Regions from separate parts of the Odoribacter sp. N54.MGS-14 genome, predicted to be linked through region 3. Evidence: riboswitches for the same ligand, from Rfam matches in the RefSeq annotation. Region 3 holds a riboswitch; each other region holds the start of a gene.
The links. A riboswitch is a leader RNA that binds a small molecule or an ion and turns the genes downstream of it on or off. The one in region 3 is predicted to bind cobalamin.

Region 1: linked by a shared signal. The riboswitch ahead of WS42_RS03700 (hypothetical protein) and the one ahead of WS42_RS08455 (ABC transporter substrate-binding protein) in region 3 are both predicted to bind cobalamin.
Region 2: linked by a shared signal. The riboswitch ahead of WS42_RS03720 (5-methyltetrahydropteroyltriglutamate--homocysteine S-methyltransferase) and the one ahead of WS42_RS08455 (ABC transporter substrate-binding protein) in region 3 are both predicted to bind cobalamin.
Region 4: linked by a shared signal. The riboswitch ahead of WS42_RS00830 (anaerobic ribonucleoside triphosphate reductase) and the one ahead of WS42_RS08455 (ABC transporter substrate-binding protein) in region 3 are both predicted to bind cobalamin.

Annotation. Positions count from the first base shown of each region.
Region 1 covers NZ_LARL01000010.1:12,998-15,201, reverse strand. The annotation lists cobalamin riboswitch at 256-456, shown strand; gene WS42_RS03700 (hypothetical protein) at 857-1,762, shown strand; gene WS42_RS03695 (DUF5018 domain-containing protein) at 1,835-2,204, shown strand, end outside.
Region 2 covers NZ_LARL01000010.1:18,363-20,566, reverse strand. The annotation lists gene WS42_RS03725 (DUF2284 domain-containing protein) at 1-201, shown strand, start outside; cobalamin riboswitch at 405-607, shown strand; cobalamin riboswitch at 833-1,034, shown strand; gene WS42_RS03720 (5-methyltetrahydropteroyltriglutamate--homocysteine S-methyltransferase) at 1,162-2,204, shown strand, end outside.
Region 3 covers NZ_LARL01000035.1:10-2,213, reverse strand. The annotation lists gene WS42_RS08455 (ABC transporter substrate-binding protein) at 1-895, opposite strand, end outside; cobalamin riboswitch at 919-1,109, opposite strand; partial or broken gene WS42_RS08450 (DPP IV N-terminal domain-containing protein) at 1,260-2,204, shown strand, end outside.
Region 4 covers NZ_LARL01000002.1:63,569-65,772, forward strand. The annotation lists gene WS42_RS00830 (anaerobic ribonucleoside triphosphate reductase) at 1-956, opposite strand, end outside; cobalamin riboswitch at 1,055-1,251, opposite strand; gene WS42_RS00835 (C-GCAxxG-C-C family protein) at 1,493-1,972, opposite strand; gene WS42_RS00840 (PepSY-like domain-containing protein) at 2,037-2,204, opposite strand, start outside.

The DNA of each region.
Region 1 (2,204 bases), on a different contig from region 3:
AAATCGGAAATGAACCGGGTGTTTGTTCAATTATACTCTTTCCTTTTCTATTGGTGACGGTAGCAAGAGGAAAGAGTATTTAAGAGTAAATCAATATCTTGGCACTGATAAATCAAATTGATTGCATCTTAAATGTCAAAGCTCGTATTTTTGAAATAATCGGCTGGTAAAGATTGTCCCAGTATATTTTTACGCCTTATATTAAAAATGATTTAAAAAATTACTTAAAATAAACTTTCATCTCTCTTTTTTTGTACTTTTACCGTCGATTTTGGTGCTGCTCGTTATTTTCGTAACGGAGCGGTGAAAAGGGAATCAGGTGTGAATCCTGAACAGACCCGCTGCTGTAAGCTTTTTAAAGTCTTTGGACATTACTCACGCCACTGTTTTACATGAACGGGAAGGACGTCCGGAGATAAAGCAAGTCAGAAGACCTGCCAAGATCAGAAACTTGGTGTTCTCTGGGATTAGAATGCCGGTTGTACTGATTTTTAATTGGAATTATTCTATTGGATGTCGATGGAAAAACGTTCGATTTTTTTGTGGATTTCCACAAGAGGAATAATTGACCGATGACAATTAACAATTGACAATGATTGGAAGCTTTACTTCCATCAAAAAACAGCTGAAAAAAAGGGAAATGAGTAGGGAAATTGAATGTTGAATGATTGATAATCAATATGATGTAAATATTTCCTAAAGTATGTTGTTTTACAGTAAACTGGTATTTGTCAATAGTCAATTAACAAACGTCCTGTAAGGGGCATCACTTTGTAAACTTTATGAAATTTCGACTAATTTAATCGAAGATTTAAACGTCACACTTTTAGGACTGGATACTGAAAAATTAGGGGCTTTGGAAAAAATCGGAGGGAAGCTGTCATTGAACTGTACGGCAGAATATTTGAAGTTGCCTGCCGGTTTGAAAAATTTGAAGGTGTTTGTAGTATCGAAAGGTATAGAACGCCTGGATATCCAGGGAATAGAAATCGAGGAATTGCGATTCAGCGGTACCGGATTGGAAAATACGACGGTGATCGGTGACGATATTTTTAAAGGTAAAATCAGTTTGGATAACCTTTCGGGATATTTCCCGAAATTAGAAGGTTTCCGGGAAGTGGGAAAACTGAATATCGGTTATCTTGGCCTGAACGGAGGGAGCATTGAAATCGGTAATATCCGTAAAATTAACGGGGATTTCTCTTACTGGGCCAATTCCAATGTAAAGGCCGTCGAATTTCCTGCACTGGAAGAAGTAACCGGTAATTTTGAATTATATTCCAATATCAAGGAATACCATTTCCCCGAATTGAAGTCTATCGGAGGGAAGGCAATCATAAGTATCGACTATTATGATGAAAAGACTTTTCCGAATCTGGCGACGGTCGGGGAGGATATGATGTTTCAGACCGGATATGACTATTATGGATCGAGGGGACCGGCCGTGGTCTTGTATCCGGCTTTGAAGCAGGTTGGGGGGACATTGGAACTGCGCCCGATCGGACCAACTCCCTGGGGAGATAATGAGAATACCGGTTATTTGAATCAAACTCTGGAAAATCTGGATTTCTTGTCCAGCTTGGAAAAAGTGGGGGGAATCCGGATTCATGATCATGGGAAACTAGCTTCTTACGAGGCAATTAAAAAGGCCATCCTGACCTGTCCCGAAGAGAAATGGAGTGTGGAAAATAATTTGTACAATCCGACTTACAAGCAATTGGTAGAAGACCAGCAATGGATAAAACCTGCTATTCAGGAGTAACAGATGAAGCCTGTTTTTCAACTGTGAGATTAATCAGCTGAAAAAGTTGTAAATGTAAAAAATGATAAACCTATGAAGATAAATAATTTAATATATATTGTGTTGCTTGGCATTATTGTTTCGCTGACGAGTTGCGAGGACGATGACAGCCTGTTTTCCGGAAATGAAAACTACATCACCTCATTCCGACTGGTTCAGCAGGGAGATTCCTATGCCGGGATAATTAAGGGAGATAGTCTGATTTTGAGTATCCCTGAAAATCTTTCTCTTGAGGGGGCGACAATGGAGATTTTGTGTAGTGAAAATGCCCGGATATCTCCGGATCCTGGTGAAGTTGAGGATTGGGGAAAGTTACAAAATTTTACAGTAACTGCTTACAATAATACTCAGCGTGTTTACAAATATATAGTACGGAGAACCTTGACGGGTAGCGAAGGAGATG
Region 2 (2,204 bases), on a different contig from region 3:
ACCGGTCAGCCTTGCCGTCATCCTCATCTGATCCGTCATTCCCTGGAATCTTTCGGTTTCGATCTCGGCCGTACGGCTGAAGAATTACTTCATATTCCACTGGTATGGAGTGATGGGGTGAAATTTCCCGAATATCTGATGTTAGTCAGTGGTTTATTTACCGATGTGCCAATCGACATAAGCTTAAAACCTGCACCATAGTTTGGTTTTTCCGTTCCAGTGGTTGCGTCGGCAACCTGAAATGTGTCTGCGTGATTTTGTTGCTTTATGGTCTTATCTTTCGATCGATTCCAGCCTTTTATTTATACGCTTTAGGAATCGTTTATAAGCATCGGTGGGCTGAAATTTCTACCGGTGTTTTCAAAATAAGTTGTCTTAAAATTTGTAAAATAAATTTTATTCTCTATTTTTGAAGCGTATTGGCTTTCCTATGTCCATCCGGTATAGGAAATAAAAGGGAACCGGGTGTAAATCCCGGACAGGCCCCGCTGCTGTGAGCTTCTTTACAACGTCCGGACAATGCTTCTGCCACTGTCGTTTATACCTCCGACGGGAAGGCGTCTGGATTGGAGCAAGTCAGAAGACCTGCCATACAAGCAATCGTCTGTGCTTTCGCGGATTCAGAGCCGGACACCTGCACATATATATTACTGTACTGTTAAAACACCGGGGATAAATGCGGGTGTATGTGGGAGGCGGCAGAGTGTTCGTATTTCCTTCTGGCCTGTTTTTATTTGAAGGATCCGTCCGACGCATCCTGCCGGTGTTTTTAATTTTCTTTTGAATTTTTCAAAACAATAACCAACTTTTTTTTTATTCGATAAATTCCGTTATATTTGTGTCGGTATCAGGTTTCAGAATCGGTCATCACTGATTCAGGATTAAAATGGGAACTCCTGTGAAAATCAGGGACTATCCCCGTAGCTGTAAGTTCTATTCAAAGGTTGTACATTCGGAAGCCACTGCCGGTATGTCCGGTGGGAAGGCGTACAATCGGAACAAGTCAGAAGACCTGCCTGAGTACTTTTGTTTAATTCGTAGCTTTCGGGTGAAAGGTGACAGAATAAATGAACTGGTAAACTGTACTTGGTGTGTACAGGGCAGTGGTCATTTACATGCAATCTATCTTATCTGTGAGTTACCTTAATTCTGTTAAAATCAATGGAACAGGTAAAACTTCCGTTTAGGGCGGATATTGTCGGTAGTTTCTTGCGACCGGAACGACTGAAAAAAGCAAGAAAAGACTTCGAATCAGGCTTATTATCTCCTGCCGCACTCCAACAAATCGAGGATGAAGAAATTGAAAAATTAATAGCCGAACAAAAAGTTGTCGGCTTACAGGTTATTACGGATGGGGAATTTCGCCGTTCGTGGTGGCACCTCGACTTCTTTTGGGGATTAGGAGGCATAGAGAAAAAGGCAGTTGGGCAGGGATATGTATTTCACAATCTGGAAACCCGACCGGAATCTGTAAAAGTGACCGGGAAAATTACAGGATACAATCATCCCATGATCGCTCATTTCCGTTTCATCCAGAAACTGGCTGGCCAGGCGATACCCAAGCAAACGATTCCTTCTCCGGCACAACTTTTGGCCGAGTTGATCCGCGAGGGAAATATGGATGAAACCCTGAAAGTATATGGCCAGATAGACGGATTATTAGAAGATATAGCACAGGCCTATCGCCAGGTGATCAGTGGTTTCGCTGCAGCAGGATGTCGTTATCTCCAATTCGACGATTGCACATGGGGTATGCTTTGTGATGAAAAATTCCGCTGCAATCCACAGGTGAATGCGGAAGAAATGGCCCTCCTTTTTGCCCGGATAAACGAGATGGCTTTGAACTCAAGACCGGAAGGAATGACCATTACAATGCACGTTTGCCGGGGTAATTATCATTCTGCCTGGGCATCGTGGGGGGGGTATGAGCCGGTTGCCGAAACCTTATTCGACCTCCCGGTGGATGCTTTTTTTCTCGAATTCGACGACGAGCGTTCGGGAGGTTTTGAACCCTTACGCTTCATACAGAACCAAACTGTAGTCTTGGGATTGATTACAACCAAAAATGCTGCCCTTGAGGATAAACAGAAAGTGAAAAACCGCATTGCGGAAGCCAGCCAGTATGTTCCCCTGGAACGGCTTTGTCTGAGTCCCCAGTGTGGCTTTGCTTCTACCGAAGAGGGAAACAAACTTACCGAAAAGCA
Region 3 (2,204 bases):
AATCTGCCTGGTCGGCTTGATTGTATACCGTTTCGAAATCGAGATATACGCCGCCTGAACGGGGATCGTCTTTCAGGAAATAATCGGCTCCGGCATCTTCGAACACTTGTGCCAGAAAACTTTGTCCTCCTACGGCATACCATGTTCCTCCGTGTATTTCACCGCTGAGTACGACTGGCCGGTGTTCGACCCGGGCTGTCAATCTTTTCAGATCATTGTATTTTTGTTCTATCTCATTGAATATTTTATTCGCCTTTTCTTCCTCTCCGATTAAAAGACCGACAAATTTAATCCACTCGGCTTGTCCCAATGGAGTCGTTTCTTTATAACCCAAATGAGGGACTAGTGGAATATCTACTTCTTTCATAGCGTCGTAGCCCCCTTGTTTGAAGGGAGAGATGAGGATCAGGTCGGGAGCGAGGTTCATAATGATTTCCGCATCGAAATTACCCTCGATACCGATTTTCTGAGTTTTCCCTTCGGCTAACTGTTGTTTGATCGTTGCATTATTCAAAAAGCGGGTACTGCTGATTCCCACGACTTGAGAAGTTGCTCCGAGCTTGATAAAATTAGAGAGTTGTAAAGAAGTCATACAGATGACGCCCCGGATCGGCAGATCGAGTACAGGTATATGCGGGGGAAGCTCAGGATGTGTGCCTCGCTGTCTTAGGGCGAAGGTATATTCCGAACCGGTTTCGCTTTGAGGATCTTTGATATGAAGGAGTCGGTAATTTTCGTGTTGTTCCAGCCAGAAGCCTTGTGCATAACGAATATTCGAACGATCTGTTTGTGTAGCGACAGGGTTTTGTTTTTTGCGGTTACCTGAACGACAGGAACCTAAGGCCAGACAAAAACCGATGGTAAATACCAGTGATAAAAAATAAATCTTTTTCATGCTCTTTTCCTCCGAAAGAAATTTGTTTATTAGCTATGATCGGCAGGTTTTCTGGCTTGTCATCTTTTCTCCTTCCCAAAACGCCCAGGTTTCAGTGGATCATTGAAAAGACCTGCAAAATGACAGTAATGACTTTACAGCTGCGGGGACAGCTTCGGGTTTTCACCGAATTCCCAAATTCCCATGCGGGGATACCGATGCTGCTACAAAGATAGTATTTTAGGCACTTTATCCTGTTAATTTTGTCCAAATTATAAAAAGAATAAATAAAGATTACTACTTTTGGTCACCATGTACTTTTATTTATTGGCCTTTATGAAAGTATGTGTATATGATAATAAGTAGAACGCAAAATGTAAACATGATGAAAAAGATCCTTTTTTTCGCTTTTTTCTGTTGTGCTTTTTTTTCTTATGCACAGAAAGCAGATTTAAAAAATTGTTACAAGTATTCGGAAGAAAATCTGAAGAAGTATTATCACTCTTTGAGTGTATTTCCTTCCTGGATATCCGGGACAGATATGTTTTGGTATAATTATATTACGCCCGGAGGTGCTAAATACTATCTGGTCAATCCGGTCCGTAAAAAAAAACTGGAAATGTTTGACATGGAAGATATGATCGGTAAATTAACCCAAGCTACGGGGATATCATTTAATATCAAAGATTTCCGATTGGGAGGGCTGAAATTTGATGAGGGGGATCCGTATTGTTTTTCTTTTTCCAAGGGAGGACTGGATTTTCATTACAATATCAGAACCCGGGAGCTGAAAAAACTGGACCCTGAACAAGCCTGCCGTTTTTATCCTCCGGCATCCCCTTATTGGTTAAAGTTTTCCCCTGACAGTAGTTACAGTATATATGCTTACCGGCACAATCTGTATCTGCTGAACAGGCAGGATACGGTTCCGGTACAGTTGACCACAGATGGAGAGAAGTATTATTCCTATAGTAATCAGAAGGACAGCGATTCGGATAAAAATACAACTCCCAATATTGTGTGGGCTGGAAATTCTAAGGTGTTTTACTGCTTACGTCAGGACAGGCGTAAGGTTGAAAATTGCTGGGTAGTTGATAATCTGGCCGAACCACGTCCTAAATTGCGTACTTATAAATTCCCTATGCCGGGTGAAAAATATGTTTTTACCTACGATCTGCATTTGTTTTATCCGGAAACCTGCCAACATATTGTTGTGAATATTGATAAATACCCCAATCAGGAGGTTCGGATTGTTGCATCTGATTTGGAAAATTGTCCGGAGGATCTTTATTTTACCCGTAAAAGCAGGACTTGTGATAAAATGGATTTA
Region 4 (2,204 bases), on a different contig from region 3:
GTACCGTAATTGACAGAACTGAAAACAACCTGATTGCCTCCCCGGCTATGAATGGTATTCATATTATGGATAAAAGCCTCCATAGACTGATGTACACGACTTACCGTCCGGTTGATCGCATGTTGTAAAACCCGCTCATCCCCGCTCAAACCGTCCAGCTCAATCCGGACATAATCTTTGATGGGAAAATGGTACAGGTGTTTGTAATCTTCACCGGTAATCTCTTCCAATACTTTCACCTCTTCGATAAAACTATTCCGCACATAAGGTGCCAGATAAAAATCAAAAGCCGGAATCGCCTGTCCGCCATGCATTTCATTCTGAGCCGTCTCGAGCGAAATGCAACCGAGGATGCTAGCCGTCTCGATCCGTTTTGCCGGACGGGATTCACCATGACCGACATAGAATCCGTTTTTCAGGATCTTATCCAAGGGATGCTGTACGCAGGTGAGACTTTTGGTCGGATAATAATCTTTATCGTGTATGTGCAGATATCCTTGCCGAACGGCATTTTTTACTTCTTCTACCAACAAATAATCGTCGACAAACGGCTTTGTCGTTTCACTGGAAAATTTCATCATCATCCCGGCAGGCGTATCCGCATTCATATTGGCATTTTCCCGGGTCACCTCATTCGATTTCGTCTCTATGATTTCCAAAAAGATATCCCGGGTTTTCGCTTTACGGGCCACACTACGCTGATTCCGGTAAGCAATATATAATTGAGCCACATCTTTACGGCGGCTCTTCATCAATTCGATTTCCACACAGTTTTGAATATCTTCGACACTCATCTGCTCCTGTCCCCGGCAAGCGATACGATCGGCAATTTCATGTGCCAATTGCATATCTTCTCCTTTATCGGTATGCAGCATCGCTCTTCTCACTGCAGCAACGATTTTCTCCTCATTAAAGCCAACTACACGGCCATCTCTTTTCAATACAGTCTGAATCATTATTTTACTTTTTAATCATAAACCGATAACTCATAAGGCAAGGAGAGGACAAAAAAAAGACAAGCGAATCCTTCTTTCCGGCCTTTCCTCGAAAGCCTCAGAAAACAATAATTACGGCAGGTCTTCTGACTTACTCCCGGTTTAAACAACCTTCCCGCCAATAACGGCAGTGGTTCTTCTCGGGTTTAAACCGCTCTACGGAGCTTACAGCAGCGGGACTGTCCGGGATTCTCACCCGATTCCCTTTTCATCTCATCCCTACGCTAGGATAAGAACCGAAATCAAGACAAAAATAGAAAGTTTTTTACGAAGAGAAAAATATTTTCAGAAACTTTTCTGACATTTTTTCAAAGTAACAGATTATCAAAGTTTTCCAATACAAATCTTTTAATCTAGAATCCGGCACATTCAAACTATTGATAATCAACATATAACTACAAAACAAAATTCAAATCATCAAGCAATCAAACATTTAAAAGTTTTCCAAAATAAAAATCCAAAAATTAATCGAGTTAATATTTTTCAGCATTGATATTTTATTCTTCGTCTTTTACTTTTGATTTTTCATTTTGTAGATATTCCACCCAAATTCGGGCTGCTTCTTCCACTGTTTTGAGACAAGGACGTTTTTTATAATATTCGGGTGTCCGGGCTTCAGGCACCGGATCGAACCCGATTCTTGAGGGAGTCACCCCCAACAATTCACCGCAGATCAACGAACCGTTACGCTTCACAAATTTCTCTGCCAATTGTTGTACCAGTCTATAATTCGCTTCTTTCCCTTCCCTATCTTTTCCCTCTACACAACCTGTTTCGAGGCCTGCCAATATAAACATTCCGCAAGCAGCACCGCAAGTCATTCTCATCCGACCGATCCCTCCACCGAACGAAGCCGACATCCGTAATGCCTGTTCGAAAGTATAACCATACTCGTCTGCAAAAGCAGCACATACCGACTGTGAACAATTGTAGCCTTGCCGGAATAATTCGACGGCACGCTGTATCCGGTCTTCCATCATCCTATTTTTTAATGTCCGGCAAAAGTAACGAAAGACCGTGAGAATAGGAAATCTATTTCTTCTATTGCGTAATAATATTCCCTTGCAAATCTATATCCAAAGCCATATCGAGTCCCGGTTGTTGTTTAGGGGTCAAAATAAAATGATACCGATCTCCCTGAGGGAATTGCCGATAGTCGACGCTCCGTACGGTATAGTTTTCATAAGCGGTACTATTCAGGACTTCTTT